DNA from 3 places in the Aeribacillus sp. FSL K6-2848 genome. Region 1 is predicted to be linked to each of the others. Evidence: riboswitches for the same ligand, from Rfam matches in the RefSeq annotation. Region 1 holds a riboswitch; each other region holds the start of a gene.
The links. Region 1 has a riboswitch for S-adenosylmethionine ahead of NSS70_RS06120 (bifunctional homocysteine S-methyltransferase/methylenetetrahydrofolate reductase). Riboswitches for the same ligand answer to the same signal wherever they lie in the genome.

Region 1 (7,835 bases):
TCTTTTGCGCTCGTAAATCCATGGATAAACACAACAAGTGGCAGCTCATCTTTTATAAAATCTTCTTTGCATACATGCAGTACAGGGATATTGTCCGCCATCGTATGCTCAACAATGACCTTCAATTAGGATGCTCCTTTCATTATTTTTTTGCTAAAATTAGTTTAACATGTGGACAAAAAAGATGGAAAAAAGATACACTAAATAAAAACAAAAAATGAGGAGAGATTATGGCCAAAAAACATTTAATCGCATTGGATTTAGACGGCACATTGCTGAAAGATGACAAAACGATTTCTCCTTTTACAAAAAATGTTTTGCAAAAAGCACAAGAAGAAGGGCATATCATATGCATTTCAACAGGAAGGCCGTTCCGCTCGAGCAAAATGTATTACGAAGAATTAAATTTAAAAACCCCGATTGTCAATTTTAACGGAGCCTTTGTCCATCATCCGCTGGATGAATCCTGGGGATTTCATCATACAACCCTTGATGTATCTGTTGTAAAAGAGATTGTAGAAATCGCCGAACAGCATCAAGTCCATAACATTTTAGCAGAAGTGCTTGATCATGTTTATTTTCATTACCATAATGAACAATGGTTGGATATTTTCAGTATAGGAAATCCGAAAATTGAAATCGGCAACTTAAAAGCTGTTTTAAATCGCGATGTCACAAGCATGTTAATCCATTCAGACGAAGAAAATGTCAAGCGGATTCGCCATTATTTAAATGAAGTTCATGCGGAAGTTGTAGACCACAGAAGCTGGGCTCACCCGTGGCATGTTATTGAAATTATCCGAGCAGGCATTAATAAAGCAGTCGGATTGCAAAAAATCGCCGAATTTTACAATATCCCTCGAGAGCAAATTATCGCTTTTGGCGACGAAGACAATGATTTGGAAATGATCGAATATGCGGGATTAGGCGTTGCAATGGGAAACGGAATTGAGCCGCTCAAAGAGATTGCTGATGAAATTACGCTGACAAATGAAGAAGACGGAGTTGCAAAATTTTTAAAGGAATTGCTGTCCCTTTAATCTTTGCAAAAGTCCAAAAGTTCGATTATCTTTTTACACCTCACAACAATTGACAAGGATTTAGATGTTTAAAAAGGGATACCCTATAATTGACGAACTCATTTCGTCAATGATCAAAAGGGGGATTCCAACTTGGGCAAACGGAATAAATCGAAACGATTCATTGAGCAAGGAAAAGGTGCTGTCAAAAAACATGATGAAAAGTTTCCATACCGTATGACGTTTGCCGAATCAGAAGCAAGAGTCAATAACGAAGCAAGCTTCGAAGGATAATGCCCTTCCGTTCATTTTCGAATCCTTTTAAGGGCTGATTTTATAATGAACAGATCGAATTTGAACAGACCAATCTTTGTACAGCATCTGCATCGAGAAAAAATCGAGCAGGCATAACACCATCCAGAATGCCGATTGTACGGCACATTTTGAACAAGGAATAAATATGAAATGGACGAAACGAGCTCCTCTTGTTTCGTCCATTTTTTCTTTTTTTGTCCTTCTTTTTTAAATTTTCAGTTTGCACAAATTGTATTGTTTTCTATTTGTGATCAAGATAGACTATATGTAAATGAAAAAAAGTAGGTGTGATTAATGAATATTCACATTATCGCTGATAGTGCTTGTGATCTGCCTGTCTCTTTTTTAAACGATCAAGGCGTTTCTTTCATCCCTCTTCGTGTCCACCTTGGCGAGAAGGACTATGAGGATCAATTGACAATCAAACCAAAAGAAGTTTACGACTATATGAGAGCTGGAAACGTTGCTAAAACATCACAAGCATCACCGGAAACAATCACCAATCAATTTGAAAAGCTGGCGAAAGACAATCAGCCGGCGCTGTATATTGCCTTTTCTTCCGAATTGTCCGGTACATATCAAACTGCCGTTATGGTTCAGCAGCAATTGCTTGAAAAATATCCGAATTGGAAACTGCAAATTATCGATTCGAAATGTGCTTCACTTGGGTATGGACTTGCTGTCCGCTACACCATTCAATTAGCAAAACAAGGACTTGATTTAGAACAAATGGCAAATGCAGTAAAAGAGTATTGCAGTCATATGGAGCACATTTTTACAGTTGATCGCCTGGAATATTTGGCTCGCGGCGGGAGAATCAGCAAAACATCTGCGTTTGTTGGCGGACTGCTTAATATCAAGCCGCTTTTGCATGTCGAAGAAGGAAAGCTGATCCCGCTGGAAAAAATCCGCGGGAAAAAGAAGCTTTACCGGAGAATTCTTGAGCTGATGGAAGAGCGTGGAGACGGATTGAGTGAACAGACAATCGCCATCAGCCATGGTGATGATGAAGAAGCAGCTCTCGAATTAAAACAATTAATTGAAGAAACGTTTCATCCAAAAGAAATTATCATCCATACGATCGGTGCTGTCATTGGTGCACACTCTGGCCCCGGCACCCTTGCTGTATTTTTTCTAAATAAACATATTCAAGAAGCTTCATGGAAATCATAAGTATATAACAGTATGGAAAGGAGCTTCCTGAATGTCCAAAACAAGCGATAATGATAAAAAAGCTGTAGACAACAATGCAAAACGACACGAAAAAAATCTATTGAAGGAAAAAAATCGAGAGCTTGGAAAACGGCAATACTCAAAGAAAACGGATCATTTATAATGCCCGCCTGTCGGGCTTTTTCTTTTTTTGAAATATCTCTAAAGGCGAGTCTTCCACCTCTTCTATCCGGACGTTCTGAAAGAAAAAGACGCTTTCTTATCTTACAGTATGCATCTTTTCTCTAGCTTTTGTTTTCATTTTTGTCTAATAAAACATGGGGCGGGGCAATAACTTTCAATTTGATTAGACCATTCATTTCATTAAAAAACAGAGAAATCCAGAACGTTTCCATATTCGAAAGCGGAGGTCATTTTTTTATATGTAAGAGGAAATGACAAACATGTGGGAATCTATCCTTTATTAATGTAAGATATTGTAAAATAAGTATACAAGAGGTGGCACAATGAAGAAACATGAAATTTCCGTGTATCTTACAAAAGAGATGGAGCCGGAATATGTCATTTCCCTTGTCCATGAAGCGATTAAATTTAACAGCTACATTTTATTCCAAACAAAAAAGCTCCAATTAAATGCGAAAAGCGTTTTAAGCATGCTCGGTTTTTCCGCCTTTTTAGAAGGTCATGTAGTCATCAGCGCTGAAGGAGAAGATTCGCTCGAAGCAGTAAAAAACTTACAAAACTTTCTTTCCCCTAAATGTTCCAAAGCGACATCTTTAGCATAATTTTATTTAAGCGCACTTAAACTTCTGCCAGCTATTATTTTCCTTACCGTTGCTTTAAGTAACGGTTTTTTCATTTAATTTGCGAGGAACCCCTAAAAGAGTTGTTCAACTGAACGACATTCACTATAATGAATGTAAATAACGTTATTGGAGGTAAAAAGTTGGCTAAGGAGAATTCATTTGACATCGTCTCAAAAGTGGATATTGCCGAAGTGAACAATTCCATTCAAATGGCGAAAAAAGAAATTGTAAACAGATATGATTTCAAAGGATCTAAAAGCGATATATCCCTAGAAAAAGATGAGCTTGTGCTAATCTCTGACGATGAATATAAGCTGAATCAACTAAAAGATGTATTAGTAAGCAAAATGATTAAACGCGGTGTCGCAACCAAGAATATTCAGTACGGGAAAATCGAAAAGGCTTCAGGAGGCACTGTCAGACAAAGAGCCAAACTTGTCAACGGAATTGACAAAGAAAACGGGAAAAAGATCAATGCGCTGATCAAAAATACCGGGCTAAAAGTAAAAAGCCAAATTCAAGACGACCAAGTCCGGGTAAGCGGCAAAAGCAAGGACGATTTGCAAAAAGTGATTGCAGCTGTGAAAAGCGCCGACTTGCCGATCGACGTACAATTTATTAATTTTCGCTAGCATTTGCCCTGTTCACAAAATTGAAATTTTATATTGATTATTTTGATAAAATTCGTTAAATTAGGATTAATCCGTTGTTTTAAAATTTCATACGGTAAAGCGTTCTTATCAAGAGAAGCGGAGGGACTGGCCCGATGAACCTTCAGCAACCGGATTACCCAAAAACTTTGGGTACCAAGGTGCTAAATCCAGCGATGCGTAAATTTGCGCTCGGAAGATAAGAAGAAGGGGAAAATGTTCAAGAAAAAGTCTTCTTCTTAGAAGGCTTTTCTTTTTTATATAGGTGTTCGCCTCCTTGCAGGCGCCTATTTCATTTGATTGGAGGACTTTTTATGGGGCTTTTACAAGATTTACAGAATCATATATTAATTGCCGACGGAGCAATGGGGACTCTACTATACTCATTCGGAATAGACAGATGCTTTGATGAGCTAAACGTTTCAAAACCGGAAGAAATAGAACGGATTCATTCAGCCTATTTAGACGCAGGCGCAACTGTTATTCAAACAAATACATACGGCGCCAATCGCATAAAGCTTGCCAGATATGGGCTGGAAGATGATATAAAGATCATCAACCAAAAAGGGGTTGAACTTGCAAAGAGGGCGTTACAAAAAGCGGAAAACAAAGGGTATGTCATCGGAACAATCGGCGGCATCCGTTCGTTTCAAAAAAGCGCCTTCACGCTATCTGACATTGCCGAAAATTTTCGTGAGCAGCTTCATGTCCTTTTATCCGAAAACGTAGATGGCATTATTTTAGAAACCTATTACGACTTGGAAGAACTGAAAACCGTTTTGCAAATAGCTAGAAAAGAAACGGATTTGCCCATTATCACAAATGTTTCTTTGCACGAACAAGGCGTCTTTCAAAATGGAACAAGATTGGCAGACGGTTTGAAAATGCTTGAAGAACTTGGTGCAGATATTGTCGGCCTCAATTGCCGTTTAGGCCCTTATCATATGCTGCAATCTCTGGAAGAAGTGCCGCTGTTTGAACATGCCTTTTTATCCGCTTTTCCAAACGGCAGCCTGCCAAGGTATGAAAACGGAAGATTAGTTTATGAATCAGATGAACACTATTTTTATGAAGCGGCTCTTCAATTCCGAAAACAAGGTGTCCGGCTTCTCGGCGGATGCTGCGGAACCGCGCCGAAACATATTCGGGCAATGGCTGAAGCTGTATCAAACCTCCCTCCTGTCACAGAGAAAGAAGTAAAAGAACGAAATGTTCCAATTCATGTTTTACCTATGAAAGAAAGTCAAGAAACTCCTCTCCCAGATATTGCAAAAAACAGACGCTCAGTGATTGTAGAATTGGACCCGCCGAAAACGCTCGGCTTGGAAAAATTTTTAACAGGAGCAAAAGCGTTGAAAAAAGCGGGGATTGATGCAATTACGCTTGCGGATAATTCCCTTGCTACACCAAGAATCAGCAATGTTGCTTGCGCAAAAATTGTGAAAAGCCGTTTCCAGCTTCGCCCGCTCGTTCATTTAACATGTCGTGACAGAAATTTAATCGGCATTCAATCCCATTTAATGGGACTGCATACGCTTGGCCTGCACGATATTTTAGCGGTCACCGGCGACCCGTCCAAAATCGGTGATTTTCCGGGTGCAACCTCTGTCTATGATTTATCATCGTTTGATTTAATCAGTTTAATTAAGCAATTTAATGAAGGTTTGTCATACTCCGGAAAATCACTTGGTCAAAAAACAAACTTTACTGTAGCCGCCGCCTTCAATCCGAACGTAAGACATCTTGATCGCGCAGTTCAGAGACTTGAGAAAAAAATCAGCTGTGGAGCCGATTATTTTATTACGCAGCCGCTCTACTCGGAGAAGCTGATCGAAGAAGTATATGAAGCAACAAAACATCTGAATGTTCCGATATATCTCGGGATTATGCCGTTAATAAGCAGCCGCAATGCTGAATTTATTCATAACGAAGTGCCAGGCATTAAATTGTCTGATTCGATTCGCGAACAGATGCAAAAAGCAGGCAATGATAAAGAAAAGGGAAAACGAGAAGGACTTGCCATTGCAAAATCGCTTATTGACGCAGCATTTGACCTGTTTAACGGCATTTACTTAATCACTCCGTTTTTGCATTATGAGATGACAGTCGAGCTGACGGAATACATTCATGAAAAAGAAAAGGCAAAACGAGAAAGGAAGATTTCCCATGTATAACATAAAGGAACAGCTTGAGAAAAAAATTTTAATACTAGACGGAGCCATGGGAACAATGATTCAAGCTGCAGAATTATCTGCGAAAGATTTTGGCGGTGAAGAATATGAAGGATGCAACGAATATTTAAACATCACTTCCCCTGAAACGATTGTCCGTATTCATGAAGCGTACCTTGAAGCAGGCGCTGATATTATCGAGACAAATACGTTTGGCGGTACAAGCATCGTCCTCGAGGAATATAACTTGGGGCACCTTGCTTTTGAAATAAATAAAAAAGCAGCTGAGATTGCAAAGCGCGCTGCAGAAAAATATTCAACACCGGATTGGCCTCGTTTTGTGGCAGGATCAATGGGGCCAACGACTAAAACGCTCTCCGTTACAGGCGGCGTCACATTCCAACAATTGGCAGAAGCTTATCAAGTTCAAGCGGAAGGACTGTTAGAGGGGGGCGTTGATGTACTTCTGCTTGAGACAAGCCAAGATATGCTCAATGTAAAAGCGGGTTACTTAGGAATTCAACGAGCTTTTCAAAAGCTCAAGAAAGAAGTGCCGATCATTCTGTCCGGAACGATAGAACCGATGGGAACAACTCTTGCCGGTCAAGATATTGAAGCGTTTTACATTTCAGCTGAACATATGAATCCAATTGCCGTTGGCTTAAACTGTGCGACAGGCCCGGAATTCATGACCGATCACATCCGCACATTGTCTGAAATCGCCAATACCGCTGTCAGCTGTTATCCGAATGCCGGACTGCCTGATGAAGAAGGACGCTACCACGAATCACCGGAATCTTTAGCCAAAAAAATCAGAGGGTTTGCAGAAAGAGGCTGGCTTAATATGGTCGGCGGCTGCTGCGGAACAACTCCCGAACATATTCGCGCAATAAGGGAGGCAATGGAAGGCTTAAAACCGCGAAAAATCGTCAAAAAGCAAAATCAACATACGGTATCAGGCATTGAGCCCCTTCGCTATGATGAATCAATGCGCCCGCTGTTTGTCGGTGAACGCACAAACGTCATCGGTTCGCGTAAATTCAAGCGTCTCATTGCGGAAGGAAAATTTGAAGAAGCAGCGGAAATCGCCCGTGCTCAAGTGAAAAACGGCGCCCACGTCATCGATGTCTGTCTCGCCGATCCGGACCGAAACGAGCTTGAAGATATGGAAAACTTCATCCGCGAGGTTGTAAAAAAAGTAAAAGCGCCGCTTGTCATTGACTCAACCGACGCCAATGTCATCAGAAAAGCGCTCGAATACTCACAAGGGAAAGCGATCATCAACTCGATCAATTTAGAGGACGGCTTAGAACGGTTTGAAGAAGTTCTCCCGCTTGTGAAACAATTCGGTGCGGCTGTTGTCGTCGGAACAATCGATGAAGACGGAATGGCTCTGACTGCGGAGCGAAAGCTGGAGATTGCCAAGCGGTCTTATGACATTTTAGTCAATCAACACGGTATAAGTCCAAGCGACATTATTTTTGACCCGCTCGTCTTCCCTGTCGGCACAGGTGATGAGCAATATATCGGATCTGCCCAAGAAACGATCGAAGGGATCCGTTTAATTAAAGAACATCTTCCCGGATGTTTAACTATTCTCGGGATCAGCAATGTTTCCTTCGGGCTTCCGCCGGTCGGCAGAGAAATATTAAACGCCGTTTTTTTATACCATTGCACACAGGCAGGGCTCGATTATGCGAT
Region 2 (7,835 bases), 140 kb from region 1:
TAATAGGCTGTAAAACTTCATCAGGCACTCCTGGAACATGAGCAGGAATCGCCAGCCCGAAAATAGGGTCTTTTACAGTTTCCACCTCATCGAGTTCGCCTTCCAATGCTGCCTGAACCATGGCTCTTGTATAAGCAAGTTTAATTCGTTTTCCTACTCCGTATTCTCCACCGGTCCACCCTGTATTGACTAAAAATACTTTCACATCATGTTCTTCGATTTTTCTTCCGAGCATTTCAGAGTATCTTGTAGCTGGAAGCGGAAGAAATGGTGCGCCAAAGCATGTGGAGAACGTTGTTTTAGGGGAAGTAATACCCCTTTCCGTTCCAGCAAGCTTGCTCGTATAACCGCTTAAGAAATGATACATAGCCTGTTCTTTCGTTAATTTGCTTATTGGCGGTAGAACACCGAACGCATCAGCTGTTAAAAAAATAATTGTGTTAGGGTGACCCGCAATGCTCGGTTTAGCAATATTGTCAATCGCTTCAATTGGATAAGCCGCACGGGTGTTTTCTGTTAATAAGGAGTTGTCATAATCAGGAATTCGTGTCGATTCATCAACCACAACGTTTTCCAAAACGGAACCGAATCGAATCGCGTTATAAATTTGAGGTTCTTTTTCTTCAGACAAACCGATGCATTTTGCATAACAGCCGCCTTCAATATTAAAAATACCAGATGAAGACCAGCCGTGTTCATCATCACCAATTAATCGGCGTTTTGGATCGGCGGAAAGTGTTGTTTTGCCTGTTCCCGATAAACCGAAAAAGAGCGCGACATCGCCTTCTTGACCGACATTGGCGGAGCAGTGCATTGAAAATATATCTCTTTCTGGAAGCAGGAAGTTCATGACGGAAAAGATAGACTTTTTCATCTCGCCTGCATATTCAGTTCCGCCGATCAGGATTATTCTCTTTTCAAAAGAAATAATGATAAATGCTTCTGAGTTCGTTCCATCCACAGCTGGATCTGCTTTAAAGGAAGGAGCGGAAACAATCGTAAACGGATTTTTATGCTCCTTTAAATCGTCTTGGCTTTTCGGACGGATAAACAGTTGGCGAGCAAATAAATTTTGCCACGCCAATTCATTGACCACTTGAATTGGAAGACGATATTTTTTGTCAGCTCCGGCAAATCCGTTAAAAACATAAATTTCATCTCTATTTTTTAAATATTGTATGACTTTTAAGTACAGTTTTTCAAAAACTTCTGATGAAATTGGCTTGTTGACGGGTCCCCAATCAATTAAATGCTTGACAGAATCTTCTTCAACGATGAATTTATCTTCTGGTGACCGGCCGGTATATTTGCCTGTTGTAACCGAAACTGCACCTGTATTTGTTAAAAAACCTTCTTTCCTAGCTAAAACTTTTTCTACAAGTCGTGCGACTGGTAAATTATGATATGCATTTGGTCCGCTGATCAACGAAGCTAATTCATTTGATACATCTACAATATTCATATACATACCATCCTTTTTTTGCATATTTGAAATGGTTTTATAGAAATAGTATAACACATTCGAAAAAATAATCCATCCTATTTATCGATTTTTGAAAATAATGTTTTTACTATATATTTTGCCTTCATTTTTGGGCATCATACGAATCATGATTGATCAGCTGATCCTGAAATAATGGATATCAGATGATTTGGAAAATTACAGAGAAGCTTTATTTATTGTTGACAAGTACTTTTTTGCTCCTGTATGATATACATTTGAACGGATACTCTTATCCCGAGTTGGCGGAGGGACAGGCCCTATGAAGCCCAGCAACCGGCTCGTTGAAAGAAGACAGTAGAATATGGCTTTCAAAATCGCGGTATTCTATGGACATACAACATGATGCGAAAGAATTCCATATTCATAGACGAGCAATGGTGCTAACCTGATGCAAGGTTATATCCTTGAACGATAAGAGTGAAAGGCAATGATGTTTATAACAACCTTTCCTCTGGCAGGGAAGGTTTTTTCTATGTATAAGAGAAATCTCGTTTAGCCAAGTTTTTCTTATCGTACGCAATTTTGATATGTATACAATAGTGGCGAGGGAATGAGTTCCGTGTCAATGTCAAGGAGTGTAGCACTCCATAAACATCATTTTAAGTTTGAGGAGGATGCAGTAAATGACAAAAAAGCGCCGTCTGTTTACATCTGAATCCGTAACGGAAGGGCATCCGGACAAAATTTGCGACCAAATTTCAGATGCGATTTTAGATGCCATTTTAGAAAAAGATCCGAACGCACGTGTAGCTTGCGAAACATCTGTCACAACCGGACTTGTATTAGTCAGTGGAGAAATTACGACAAGCACGTATGTGGATATACCAAAAATTGTGCGAGAAACGGTCAAAGAGATCGGCTATACGAGAGCTAAATACGGTTTTGATGCTGAAACTTGTGCTGTTTTAACATCAATTGATGAGCAATCACCCGATATTGCTGCAGGGGTGGATAAAGCTTTAGAAGCGCGAGAAGGACAAATGACTGATGAAGAAATTGAAGCGATTGGCGCTGGAGATCAAGGGTTAATGTTCGGTTTTGCATGCAATGAAACGAAGGAATTAATGCCTCTCCCGATTTCCATTGCCCATAAGCTTTCACGCCGGCTTACAGAAGTTAGAAAAAGCGAAGAAATTCCTTATTTGCGTCCGGACGGAAAGACGCAAGTTACGGTAGAATATGATGAAAATGAACAGCCGGTTAGAATTGACACAATTGTCATATCGACTCAACACCATCCGGAGGCAACTTTAGAACAAATTAAGCAGGATATTAAAGAAAAAGTAATTGATCTGGTTGTTCCAAAAGAACTGATCGATGAAGAAACAAAATATTTCATCAACCCTACCGGACGTTTCGTTATTGGCGGACCACAAGGAGATGCAGGATTAACGGGACGAAAAATCATTGTCGATACTTACGGAGGCTATGCGCGCCATGGCGGAGGAGCTTTCTCAGGAAAAGATCCGACGAAGGTAGACCGATCTGCAGCTTATGCGGCTCGTTATGTAGCGAAAAATATTGTCGCAGCCGGACTTGCAGACAAATGCGAGGTTCAGCTGGCCTATGCAATTGGTGTAGCGAAACCTGTCTCTATTTCTGTTGATACGTTCGGTACTGGCAAAGTAAGCGAAGATGTTTTAGTTGAATTAATTCGCAATAACTTTGATTTGCGCCCAGCTGGCATTATAAAAATGCTTGACTTGCGCCGCCCGATTTACAAACAGACAGCTGCTTACGGTCATTTCGGACGCAACGATCTAGATTTGCCATGGGAACGCACAGATAAAGCGGAAGCTTTGCGCGAACAAGCTCATCAATATTTGTAAAATAAAAAAGGTGTCCAATGCGATGCATGCATTAGACACCTTTTTGCTTTTACGGTCCGAATGCGACAAAACAGATGGTGCCTGCTGAAGCTCCTAGAACTATTCCCGCCAGCACATCTGAAGGGTAGTGTAGGCCAAGAAAAATTCTTGATAGTGCCACACTGAATGCGAGAGGAAGCAAAATCCATGTTAAGGCTGGAAAAAAGAGCAAAAATGGTGTTGCCACTGAAAATACAGCTGTCGTATGTCCAGAAGGAAATGAATGGTCAGTTAACGGATTTTCTAACACTTTTGTTTCAAATAATGTAAGATAAGGCCGTCTGCGTGGATAAATTCTTTTCACAATGAAAACCGGAATATGACTGAAAAAAAGAGCAGCTGAACTTGCCAAGGCAACAGTTTTTACAGGTTCATTAAAAAATAACATCAGCATTAAACATGTTGCAATTGAAAAAACAGCCCCTCCTAAATGAGTAATATACCGAAAATAAACATTCAGTCCTTTTCGTTCAAAATGCGAATTAATCAGTTTGAACAACTTGCACTCAAATTGGTAAAGCTGATTCAGCAGTCTGCCCATGTTAAAGTTCCTCTTTTCAAAAAGCAAAAATTCTTATAAAAAATTTTCTCTCATATTTATGTAAACTTCAACAAATCTAATAAAAATTTTACAAAATTTTAAAAATACATGAAGCTGCCCGGTAAAGAATGACATTTGAAAGAGAAAGTTTTAAAATGTTTTTATAAGCAATTTATATGTTGTTCATACGAGCAATATTTTTATAATATTGAGCTTTTTCGATATACTCGCGACGGATGCGTTCCATATCTTGAAGATCTTCTTCTGTTAATTCTCTAATCACTTTGGCGGGTCTTCCGAATGCTAAAGTTTTCTCAGGTATCTTTTTGCCTGGCGGGACAAGACTGCCTGCACCGATAAAAGCGCCTTTTCCGATTTCTGCTCCATCCAGAATAATCGAACCCATTCCAATTAGAGCTCCTTTCCGCACAATCGCACTATGGAGCAGAACTTGATGGCCGACGGTTACATCATCTTCAATAATTAACGGTTTATTTGGGCTCTGGTGCAGACAGCATTGGTCTTGAATATTGACCCGATTTCCAATAATAGTTGGGGCGACGTCACCGCGGATAACCGTCTGAAACCAAATGCTTGATTCATCTCCTATTTGAACATCGCCGGTGATTGTGACAAAATCAGCTATATAAGCCGAATCGCTAATTATAGGTTTTTTGTCTTTATATGGATAAATAACCATGGGAACCATCCTTTTCTTTTTTTCATATTATAACAAATTTTCCGTCATGTTCGGAAAGGAGTTAATTTATGTGGAAATGGGTAAGTTCTAGTCCTAAAGCTGCGATTGTCATCATTCATGGAGCTTTAGAACATCATGGACGTTACAAATGGCTGATAAAAAAGTGGCAAACAAACGGGTACCATGTTGTCATGGGGGATTTGCCAGGACAAGGAAATTCATCCTCCAGACGGGGACATGTCCAATCGTTTGATGAATATATTGATGAAGTTGACCGTTGGATCAGGGAGGCTCAATCTTTCCAATTGCCGCTTTTTTTGCTGGGGCATAGCATGGGCGGTTTAATAGCCATACGTACGCTGCAGAGAAATAAAATTCCGTTAAACGGGGTCATTTTATCTTCGCCATGTTTAGGAATTTTGCAAAAACCGAGTAAAGCGCTCGATCTTTTGGCAAAAGGATTAAATATTTTCGCGCCTAGGGTACGCTTTGATTCCGGTTTGACAGTTGAGATGGCAACGAGAAATAAGGAAATTCAAGACATAAACAGAAACGACTCCCTTTACGTAAGAAAAGTTTCTGTGCGCTGGTACAGAGAGCTTCTTCATGCCATTGAACTAGCATTTCAGCAGCTTCCGCAGTTTCCAGATGTCCCTCTTTTCGTCATGCAGGGAGGAGAAGACAAAATTGTTGATAAATCAGCAGTTCAAAAATGGTATAGTCAGTTGAATCTCACGGAAAAGAGCTATAAAGAATGGGAAGGACTATATCACGAAATTTTTAATGAACCGGAAAGAGAACTTGTTTTTCAAGATGCGTTGAGATTTACAGAAAGCCATTTAACATAAACACTGGAATTTTACAATGAAGAGGTGAGTTGATCTTTGAGTATACCTGAACACCCTATCAGCCTTATGTCAAGAGTTTATAGGGAAATTCTTCCGACCGTCCATTATTACTTAGATGGGTGGAAAAAAAAGGCTGAGGAAATACCGAATCCTGAATTGAGAAAGCAGGCGCTTGCAAGCATAAATACGAAGGCATTTCATTGCGAAGGAGGAAGCATTTTAGCGCTTTTGTCGAACTCTCATATAGAGGAATGCATAGAGTTTATCGTTGCTTATCAAACGATTAGCGATTACTTGGATAATTTATGCGACAGAAGCACTTCTTTTGATCCGGAAGATTTCCGCATGCTGCACCAATCAATGAAGGATGCGCTGTCGATTCATGCAGAATTAAAAAATTACTACCAATTTCGTGAGGACCAAGATGACGGCGGATATTTAAAAGAGCTTGTCATGACATGCCAAAGAATGCTGAGCCAATTGGAGAACTATCCGGTTATAGCTGGCTATTTGATGGAGCTTTGCGAATATTATTGTGAACTGCAAGTACATAAGCATGTAATAGAAGAGGAAAGAGTGCCAAGGCTAGTACAGTGGTTCGAACAATATAAATCTTCCCTCCCGGATATGCGGTGGTATGAATTTTCTGCCTGCGCTGGATCGACATTGGGCATTTTTTGTTTAGTCGCCTATGCATTTCAGCCCAGCTTTAACGAAGCGATTGCCAAAAAAATTAAAGATGGTTACTTTCCATATGTGCAAGGGCTTCACATTTTATTGGATTACTTTATTGATCAAGAGGAGGATCAATTGGAGGGCGATTTAAATTTTTGCAGTTTTTATGAAAGCACATCAGAAATGATGGAACGATTAGCTCATTTTGTACATGAAGCGGACAAAAATTTAAAAGGTATTCCGAACGAAAATTTTCATAAATTAATTAACCGCGGATTGCTCGGCATTTATTTATCTGATGACAAAGTATTAGTACATAAAGATTTAGGAAAGCTGGCTAAAAAATTAATAAAAAAAGGAGGAACAACCTCCGTTTTCTTTTATGTGAATGCTAGGGCATATCGAACGTTCCGAAAATGGAATTTGATTAAATCTTCTTGATGGATAAAGCTAGCCGGGATATTATTCCCGGCTATTTTGCTTGTGCGCCCGGCATGGGTGTAATCTATAGGGTGAAAGTCCCGAGCTGCGAAGGCAGAAGTAGCAGTTAGCTTAACGCAAGGGTGTCCGTGGTGACGCGGAATCTGAAGGAAGCGAGCGGCAAACTTTGGGTCTCTCGGAACACGAACTTCATATGAGGCTAGGTATCACTGGGTGAGTTTGCAAGACAAAACAAAGCCCTTTCTGCCGAAGGTGATACAGAGTAAATGAAGCAGATGGATGGAAGGAAAGATTACACTCTTACCCGGGGAGGTCTGGCTGGCACGCCAAGTAACCTTGGTAACCTATCTAGTGATAGATAGCTGAACAGTCAGAAGTCAGCAGAGGTCATAGTATTAGTTGGTCTAGAACAACTAAGAAGGACCGAACAATTAAGAGAGAATAGCCCTTGGCATTCAGTGAGTCATGATGAACACAGAAAACGTAGTACCTCACTTGAGGGAGGAAGCGGTGAATCCCGTGGGAGATCTCTTGGAGGGTGGAGTGACCACTGGCATAAAGAGAACAGCTATTCACGGAAGTTATAAAGACTTGCGTCAATTATCTTAATTGAACCGCCGTATACGGAACCGTACGTACGGTGGTGTGAGAGGACGGGAGTTAATCGCTCCCTCCTACTCGATTTTCGATTGCTACAATAAACGGAGGGGAATTTTTTTGGTTTAAAAACCGGTATTCAAGTACATGAGCAGTATGTTGATCGATTTGTTCGGCAAATTTAAGAAGCTCATCTCTCTCACGTTTTCCTTCCGGATGGCCGTGATAAACGACCAGCACGATCATTCCACCGGGTCTTAATATGGATAAAAGCTGCTTTACTGCTTCAATAGTTGATTCTGGTTTTGTCACAATGTTTTTTTGGCCACCGGGCAAATAACCGAGATTAAACATCGCACCGGCGATATGATTGTGATGTTTTTTCGGAATCGTATTGAAAATGTCATCATGACTGGAATGAAACAAAGTAACACGGTCGATTAAACCGCATTCCTTCAACCGTTTTTCTGTCTCTTCAAGCGCTTGTTTTTGAATATCATATCCAAACACATGACCTTGTTCGCCAACGAGTTGTGCTAAAAAGACGGTATCATGTCCGTTCCCGACTGTTGCATCAATAACGATATCGCCGTTTTGGACAGCGGAAGCCATCAATTTTTTTGCAAATGGAAGAATGCGAATGAGGTTCATTTTGACATCA
Region 3 (7,835 bases), 2.4 Mb from region 1:
ATTGCAAGTAGTCTTCCTTTGTTTCTTGATCTTCAATTGTAAAGCTTGCATTTACATAGGCGAAAAAAAGGTTTGCAATCACATTCCCAATATCGAACCCAGCAGGTCCATAAAAAGCAAACTCAGGATCGATTATTTTTGTTGAATCTTCCTTTATAAAAATGGAACCGGTATGAAGGTCGCCGTGGAGGAGGGACTGTGCTTTTGTCATAAAATCAAACTTCAGTTTAGCTGTTTCCAATGCAAGCTTTGAATCATTCCAAATTTCTTCACGGATGAATTCTCTCGTTTCTGGAAATACATCATTTTGCTCACAATCGTAAAAAGGTTCTGTATACACGAGATCTTCTGTTATTTCACATAATTCTGGGTTTGTAAATTTTTGCACCAATGCTTTCTTCTCTTTATGATCGATAACGGCATCTGAAGTAAGCAATAAGGTGTTGACAAGAAACGTTGTAATATGGTCGGCAAACAAAGGAAATTTTTTATGTTTTAAAAGAGCTGTCCTCATAATTTCATGGTCAGATAGATCATCCATCACACAACAATTCATAATCGGATCATACGAATAAACCTTAGGTACAAATCCAGGCGCTAATTCCCCTTGCAGCTTCAATGCTTCGCTTTCAATCCGATTGCGATCTGGCGAAACTTTAAAGGCGTCTGAAATACGTGCAACCGGACCAGCTTGTTTAATAATGACAGACTGACCGCTATTTTGATCAACGACTCGAAATACATAATTTAAGTTGCCATCGCCAATCTCTCGGCATTCCAATTCTGCGTTTTGTTCAAAAATATCGAGTTTTTTCTGTACATATTCGATGACATCTTGCTCAGTCATCGTAAAATATGTTGTAAAATCCTTCAAAAAAATTCCCTCCTCTATCTTTATTTGTCATAAAGCGAAAAAAGAGTCTTTCATAATATCCATTCACAATATGGGGACGACATTATTACAAGACCACTTCGTCACCTGCTTGTAAAAGCGATTTCGGCAAATGCTCCAAATGGATTCGGATTTCTAGATCCAAAGCAGCCGCCGCATCCATTAAATAGAGGGGGCTGTCTAACAAGTCGATTTTCCGGCTTATAGACGCCCCTTTAATGTTTTAGAAACGTTGATATATCAATGCTTATGATGTTTCGTTTTCAGTAGATTTTGACTTTCTAAGACAGCCCCTTCCCAAAAATATAAATCTGCATCATTTATTCTTGATTTTCCCCATCCCGCCATAATACTTGATAATTTATCTGTGTTTACTTGGTTTTCAAGTGAAACTATATCCTCTTGTAACATGAGACAAGCCTATTTTTGTGGTGCTCTTCAGCTGCAAACTTCTTCGCTAAAATGTGTAAACCTATTAAAACCGGGTCAGCAGCCGCTGTGGTATTTTCATAGTTTTTTTGCATTCAGGAACATTGTTCACTGAGCTGGATGATTGTGTATCCGAAGAGCAGACAGTTATATGAAAAAGATGATGTTAAGCTTGCAGCTGTGAACGTTTAAAGCCGCTTTTTCATAAATTCTTTAAAAACTTAATTTACTTCTTCTTTTTCGTAAACAGGCACCCAGCCTTCTTCTGACACAAAGATGCGGATCGCAACAACTTTTCGGTCATCAGCTAATGTGAAATAGTGGCGTCTGCCCTCTGGAACAGAAATAAGGTCTCCCGGATTAAGATGCACTTCAAAAAATTTTCCGTCCTGTCCTTGAATAACAAAAATTCCATGGCCGCTAACAATAAAGCGCACTTCATCATCTGTATGATGATGTTCACGCTGAAAATTTTTCAGCAGCTCTTCAAGGTTTGGCGTATGATCTGCTAAAGAAATGACATCCCAAGCTTTGTAGCCGCGTCTTGCTGAAATATCTTTAATTTCATTTTCAAAAGATTGTAAAATCGTTTGTTTTTCCTCATCATTTAAAAGATATTTCTCTTTTAAATGCTCTGGTAATTTGGCAATATCCCATTGCTCGTAAATAACACCTTGTTGATTTAAAAATGAAATCACTTCCTCTTGATTGCTGATAACTTCGTTTGTTCCTTGAATTTTAATCGTTGTCATGTAAAATACCTCCTTAAAATGTTTAATTATTTAAAGCTCCTGTACTCGCAAGGAGACCGGCTTTTGCTTGAATAAGAGCAAGCTGATACTGAAATAAAAATTCACAAGCTTCTAAAATTTTCTTTGCTTCAAAGCCATCTTTTCCCCATACAGTAATTCCGTGGTTGCGAATAAGAACTGCCCCTTTATCCTCCTCCACGAAATCGCCCAAAGTGCTTGCTAATGTAGGAATATGGGCATAATTATAAATAATCGGAATCTGTAATTCTGCATCTTCCTCCCAGCGGTCAAACGCTTTTATCAGTTCTTGTCCTTGAAATACAATTTTCCCAGCGTCACCATAAAGTTCAGAGATGACATTATTTGCAACCGTATGTACATGCAGGCTGCAGCCGGCTTTGCTTCTTTTATATATTTCGCAATGCAACAGCGTTTCTGCCGAAGGCTTCAGCTGTGTTGCGCCTACAGGATTTCCTTCTCCATCAACAAGCAAAAAATCTTCCTTCGTTTTTTTTCGTTTATCTTTGCCGCTTGCGGTCACAAGAAACTGAAGCGGGGAATCTTGAACTTTTATGGCTAAATTGCCGCTTGTCCCCATAAACCAATCCCTCGCAGCAAGCTCCTCTTTAATCTCCGCAAGCTCATGAACACGAGTTAAAACGACACTCATTTTGCGCCACCTTTTTCTTCTATGAAATTTGTTTTGTTTATTGTCTTCTCTAAAATGTCAATACAGTCGTAAAATGTTTCGAAAGATTGATAAGGAATAGAAAATTCTTGACATTTTTTTGATAAATAATCACGTGCAATAACTGTATCTGCAATCTTCGCGGCTTCTAAATCTGTGACGGAATCCCCGATGATGATGGAATGAGTGTCAGCATTTGCAATTTGCCGAATAATTGTCGGTTTGCAGCACCCACAATTTTGGTTGGGACATTTTTCATCACACGTATAAGGCCAATGAATGGTGATCGTTTCTCCGCTAAAATCCGCTTTATTGCAAAACAGTGCGGTAATAGAATCAAAAGGCTGCAACAGCGGTTTAATAAAAAAATCGATTCCGCCGCTGACAATGTATAAAGGAATGTTCATGTTTTTCGCATAATGAACAAAGTCGCGAAATCCTTCCCTTATTTCTGCAGTTTCTAAAATATAGTGAATGATGTCACCCTTTAAAGAAGATGGAAGAAGTGCAAACATCTTGCCGACTCCTTCCTGAATACTAATCGACTGGGAAAGGACGCCATCCTTCAATTGCTCCCACTCTTTTGGAGCGAAACGCTTCATGATGCTAACGATGTTATCTTTTTTTGTCACCGTTCCATCAAAATCACAAAATATTACTGGCTTCAATTGGACGGTGCCTCCTTCCATCCCCAGAGCCGAATTGCTTTTTGTAATTCTATGTCTTCAGCTGCTTCATTAAGGGGAACACCCCGGGAAACAGCGTCAACTGCCTGACGGAAAGCTTTTCCTCCGCCTTTAGCACCTTGCGGGTGACCGTGAACACCGCCTCCTGCATTAATGACGCAATCTTTTCCAAAATCATGAATTAAAATGGGAACAAGACCCGGGTGAATGCCAGCAGATGGAACAGGAAAAACTGGTTTTAAAACTGATTCCTTCACCAATTCTTCTTTCACTTTTAAAACTTTGTCACGCTCCAATGCAACGCTGCCATATGGTGAAGGGAACAACGAAAAATCTGCTCCAGCAATTCTTATCAATTTTCCAAGCAATAAGGAATGAGAGAGCCCATATTTTTCGGATGAAGTAAACGATCCGCTAAACGCCGGATGAGCCATAATTGGGAGGGCGATTTCATCATCTTCCCTTAATGCTTGCAGCACATCGAGGCCATATGTAAAAACATTAAATAGCAAAATATCGGCACCTAATTCTTTTGCTTTTCTTGCCTTATCTTTCAATTCAAATGTTTTTCCCGTCAAATTGACCGCATACAAAGTTCGGTGCCCTTTTTCTTGATACACGTTATCAAGAACTTTTTTGCCTTCCTTTATTCTTGTTTCAAATGATGTGAGCGAATTTTCAAAAAGTATTTCGTCATCCTTTACTAAGTCGACGCCCCCGAGAGCCTGCTCCCGCAATTGGGCAAGAAGGTAATCCATATCACGTCCAATTACACCTTTAAAGATGCTCATCACTAACGGTCTGTCGTAAACGCCAAGTTTTTCTCGTAACCCCTGAATTCCAAATCGAGGACCTGGAAAATACCGAAAGATCTCATCGTCAAACTGCAAATCTAGTAATTTTATTTCTCCATCTAGTGATAATTTTCCAAAAGTTGTCGTTAAGATGGCAGGAATGTCTTTAGAAAAGTTTTCTCCCGGAAAGCGAATGTGAAGCTGTGCAATCGTTTTGCCGGAGGATGGATCCTCGCCTGTTTCTTTTATTTCAACCACTTGTCCTTTATGCTTTTTTAACTGCTCTTGCACTAAAAGAGGAAGGTCAGTCCACGAACCTACCGTTAATCCAAGAGCAATGCCTTCTGCTTTTTTTTCTAAATCTTCTCGTTTCGCAATGATTTGGTATACTGCTGTTACGTGACCCATTTTTTCAATCCTCTTCATTAAATATTGTTATATAAATAAAACCTCTTCAATAAGAAGAGGTTTTTTGTCAAAACAACTTCTTATCTTTCAACATCTCTGTTGGGAGAATTAGCACCGTGCTCATCATATGAGTCGGTTGCCGGGCTTCATTGGGCTCATCCCTCCACCTGCTCTTGATAAGAGTTTTATTATTAACTTTATAATTCTTATTCATTTACTTGGATTATGCCACTATCCTTCCACCCTGTCAACACTTTTTTACATCATATTCGATTCAAATTCGCTTACATTTTTCTGATGGCATGCTACAATTATTTAATGGTGCAGTTTAATTAAAGGAGAAATGATTTTTATGGAAACTTATACAACCCTCAAAAAGATTACTCCTTCCTATGATCCTTGGGAAGCTTATTTAGATATGAAGGAATACGGTGAATTAACATTATCAAATATAGAATTTACCACCACCACAATCTGCAATATGCGATGTGAGCATTGCGCTGTAGGATACACTTTATCTCCGAAAGATCCGGAAGGGCTGCCGCTCGATTTACTTTTAAAAAGGCTAGACGAAGTGCCGACATTGCGATCCCTTTCGATTACCGGCGGGGAGCCGATGCTTTCGATAAAATCTGTGGAAAATTATGTCGTTCCCATTTTAAAATACGCACATGAACGCGGGATACGAACCCAAATCAATTCCAATTTAACATTGGACTTGAAACGCTATGAAAAAATTATCCCGTATTTAGATGTTTTGCATATTTCCCATAACTGGGGAACAGTCGATGATTTTGTTGAAGCCGGATTTGCAATGATGAAAAAGAAGCCTCCATATAAAGAACGTGCAAAATATTTTGAACGAATCATTGAAAACTCTAGAGCTCTGGCTGAAGCGGGAGTAATTGTTTCAGCGGAGACGATGCTGAATAAACGGACGGTTCCTCATCTTGAAAAAATCCATAGACAAATTGTAGACGAAATGAAATGTCAACGCCATGAGGTGCATCCAATGTATCCAAGTGATTTCGCTAGCAATCTTGAAACGCTCAGCTTGGATGAGATACGCGAAGCAATTCATAAGCTTTTGGATATCCGCGACGAATCAGTGTGGATGCTGTTTGGAACACTCCCGTTTTACGCTTGCAGCGACAATGAGGAAGATTTAGCATTGCTGAAGCGATTGAGAGAAAGCAAAAACGTGACTGTTCGAAATGACCCTGACGGCAGATCCCGTCTCAATGTCAATATTTTTACAGGGGACATTATTGTGACAGATTTCGGCGATGTACCGCCGCTTGGAAACATCAAAAAAGATACTCTTTTATCAGCCTATGAAAAATGGATGCAATCCCCGATTGCCCAACAGCTGAATTGCCATTGTCCAAACGTAGCGTGTCTTGGACCGAATCTTTTAGTGAAAAATAGTTATTACCGAGACTTAGATTTTACAAAAAGAAAAGCGCGCATATAAATAAAAGGGCTTGGGCTTCTTTCGGCAATATATTTGCCTTTCGCCCGCCCTTTTCTATTATCTAGGCTGATTGGTAATAAGAAAGTGGAAGGATGCCCGATCCTGCACAGGAATCCATGCTCCAATGCCTTGTTGCGTAACATTTTTGACAACAATTTGCTTCTTGCTTCCCTTTAACATTAAATACACTTCTCCGTAAGTGACTTTTCCTTTTTCGTTGACAGCGGGAACGTATGCGTATAAATACCCCATTTTTTTCGGCGGGATATTATATACTTGATTTTTTTTCGTCCCGAAGCCGACAATTGTTTCAAATGCTAGCGGCATTTTCGATTTCTTTGCCGCCTTCATCAGCATCATTTTTTTGACATCTTTATGATCAGAAATTCTAGCGGTTAATCCTCCTTTAACCCGTTTTTGCGCCTCCTGTTTATAGCTAATTTGAACGGGCGACTTACCGCCTCGATTGTCAAAAAAGTTTGTATTGATTTTTTGATACTCCCAATTGACTGTTGTTTCCTCAGATTCATAATTCAATGCCCACCGTCCCAAGTAAATGGCGGCTCTATATCCTATGGCGGTTGGAGAAGGTGTAATGGAAGACTCATTTAACATTTTAATTAAAACAGGATTTTCAATCGGGACGTTGGATGTTTTGATTAACTCTTTTGTTAATTCACTTGGCTGTAAATAAGGAAGATTTTGACTCGGATTTGGATACGTATTTTCTTTTGAAATATCCATCACCGATTTGGGGATAGTTGGTGCTTCAGCGAAGCTTAAGCTTGAAAAAACCGATGCAAGCATGACTGAAATAAATAACGTCATTAGCTGTTTCATGTGGTTATCTCCTTTCAAGTAGCCTTTGCTTGTAGTTTTTTCAAGCTATTTGTATTTTATCCGCAAAATATCTTCCTATAATAGATAGAAGCCTATCCCCATGATGACATAAGCAGCAAGCAAAGTAGCCCCTTCAAACCAGTTCGTATCGCCGTCATTGGAAATTACAATCATGAGCAGTACTCCTGTCGCCATGGCAATCAACTCAGGAAGTGTAAAGACGAGCGGCATTTTTTCTGAAAACAGAAGCGAAATTAATACAAGCAAAGGCGCAACAAACATGGCAATCTGCAAGGTTGATCCGATGGCGATTTCAACCGCTACATCCATTTTATTTTTGTAAGCCATAATAATCGCAGACGCATGCTCCGCTGCATTTCCAACAATGGCAACGACAATTACCCCAATAAATAATTCACTCCAGCCAAGTTCATGTGCGACCGTTTCAAACGTATGTACAAGATTTTCCGAAACATATGCAACCGCAATTGTTGCCAAAAACAAAATGATGGTTGCGATCTTGCCAGACCATTCCGGGCTTTCGTGTTCTTCGATCTGCTCCTCTTTTTTCTGATAAACTCCCCGATGGGTTACCAATTTAAAAAACAACGCGGCTAAATAGAGCCCGATCATAATGATGGAAATGCCAATGCTTAACGTCAATGTGTCCGTATCATTCATTGTTTGTGCAAACACTTCTGGAATGACAAAGGCAACAATGACCGCAAACATTAACAATCCAGAATTATGTCTTGCGTCGTATTCATTAAACTTCTGCCGCTTGTACTTTAATCCACCAACAAAAAACGATAAACCTGCAACAAGCAGCAAGTTGCCGATTACAGAACCTGTGAGAGATGCTAAAACAACTG

Region 2: it holds a riboswitch for S-adenosylmethionine, as region 1 does, so the genes downstream of both, metK (methionine adenosyltransferase) here and NSS70_RS06120 (bifunctional homocysteine S-methyltransferase/methylenetetrahydrofolate reductase) in region 1, are expected to answer to the same signal.
Region 3: it holds a riboswitch for S-adenosylmethionine, as region 1 does, so the genes downstream of both, NSS70_RS17580 (2,3-diketo-5-methylthiopentyl-1-phosphate enolase) here and NSS70_RS06120 (bifunctional homocysteine S-methyltransferase/methylenetetrahydrofolate reductase) in region 1, are expected to answer to the same signal.

What each region holds. Positions count from the first base shown of each region.
Region 1 is NZ_JBBOQQ010000001.1:1,217,977-1,225,811, reverse strand. Features, by position in the region: gene NSS70_RS06155 (alpha/beta fold hydrolase) at 1-101, opposite strand, end outside; gene NSS70_RS06150 (Cof-type HAD-IIB family hydrolase) at 231-1,040, shown strand; gene NSS70_RS06145 (hypothetical protein) at 1,173-1,313, shown strand; gene NSS70_RS06140 (DegV family protein) at 1,629-2,507, shown strand; gene NSS70_RS06135 (DUF3941 domain-containing protein) at 2,539-2,670, shown strand; gene NSS70_RS06130 (HPr family phosphocarrier protein) at 3,014-3,292, shown strand; gene NSS70_RS06125 (YajQ family cyclic di-GMP-binding protein) at 3,454-3,945, shown strand; SAM riboswitch class I at 4,048-4,169, shown strand; gene NSS70_RS06120 (bifunctional homocysteine S-methyltransferase/methylenetetrahydrofolate reductase) at 4,278-6,137, shown strand; gene metH (methionine synthase) at 6,130-7,835, shown strand, end outside.
Region 2 is NZ_JBBOQQ010000001.1:1,077,229-1,085,063, forward strand. Features, by position in the region: gene pckA (phosphoenolpyruvate carboxykinase (ATP)) at 1-1,462, opposite strand, end outside; SAM riboswitch class I at 1,731-1,922, shown strand; gene metK (methionine adenosyltransferase) at 2,128-3,333, shown strand; gene NSS70_RS05505 (phosphatase PAP2 family protein) at 3,383-3,913, opposite strand; gene NSS70_RS05510 (gamma carbonic anhydrase) at 4,086-4,613, opposite strand; gene NSS70_RS05515 (alpha/beta hydrolase) at 4,682-5,461, shown strand; gene NSS70_RS05520 (tetraprenyl-beta-curcumene synthase family protein) at 5,498-6,577, shown strand; gene NSS70_RS05525 (tRNA (mnm(5)s(2)U34)-methyltransferase) at 7,238-7,825, opposite strand; gene NSS70_RS05530 (TIGR01212 family radical SAM protein) at 7,822-7,835, opposite strand, start outside.
Region 3 is NZ_JBBOQQ010000001.1:3,628,329-3,636,163, forward strand. Features, by position in the region: gene mtnK (S-methyl-5-thioribose kinase) at 1-874, opposite strand, end outside; gene NSS70_RS17560 (hypothetical protein) at 1,133-1,303, opposite strand; gene NSS70_RS17565 (1,2-dihydroxy-3-keto-5-methylthiopentene dioxygenase) at 1,543-2,073, opposite strand; gene NSS70_RS17570 (methylthioribulose 1-phosphate dehydratase) at 2,096-2,743, opposite strand; gene NSS70_RS17575 (2-hydroxy-3-keto-5-methylthiopentenyl-1-phosphate phosphatase) at 2,740-3,429, opposite strand; gene NSS70_RS17580 (2,3-diketo-5-methylthiopentyl-1-phosphate enolase) at 3,426-4,649, opposite strand; SAM riboswitch class I at 4,727-4,832, opposite strand; gene yfkAB (radical SAM/CxCxxxxC motif protein YfkAB) at 5,002-6,123, shown strand; gene NSS70_RS17590 (YfkD famly protein) at 6,181-6,930, opposite strand; gene cax (calcium/proton exchanger) at 7,039-7,835, opposite strand, start outside.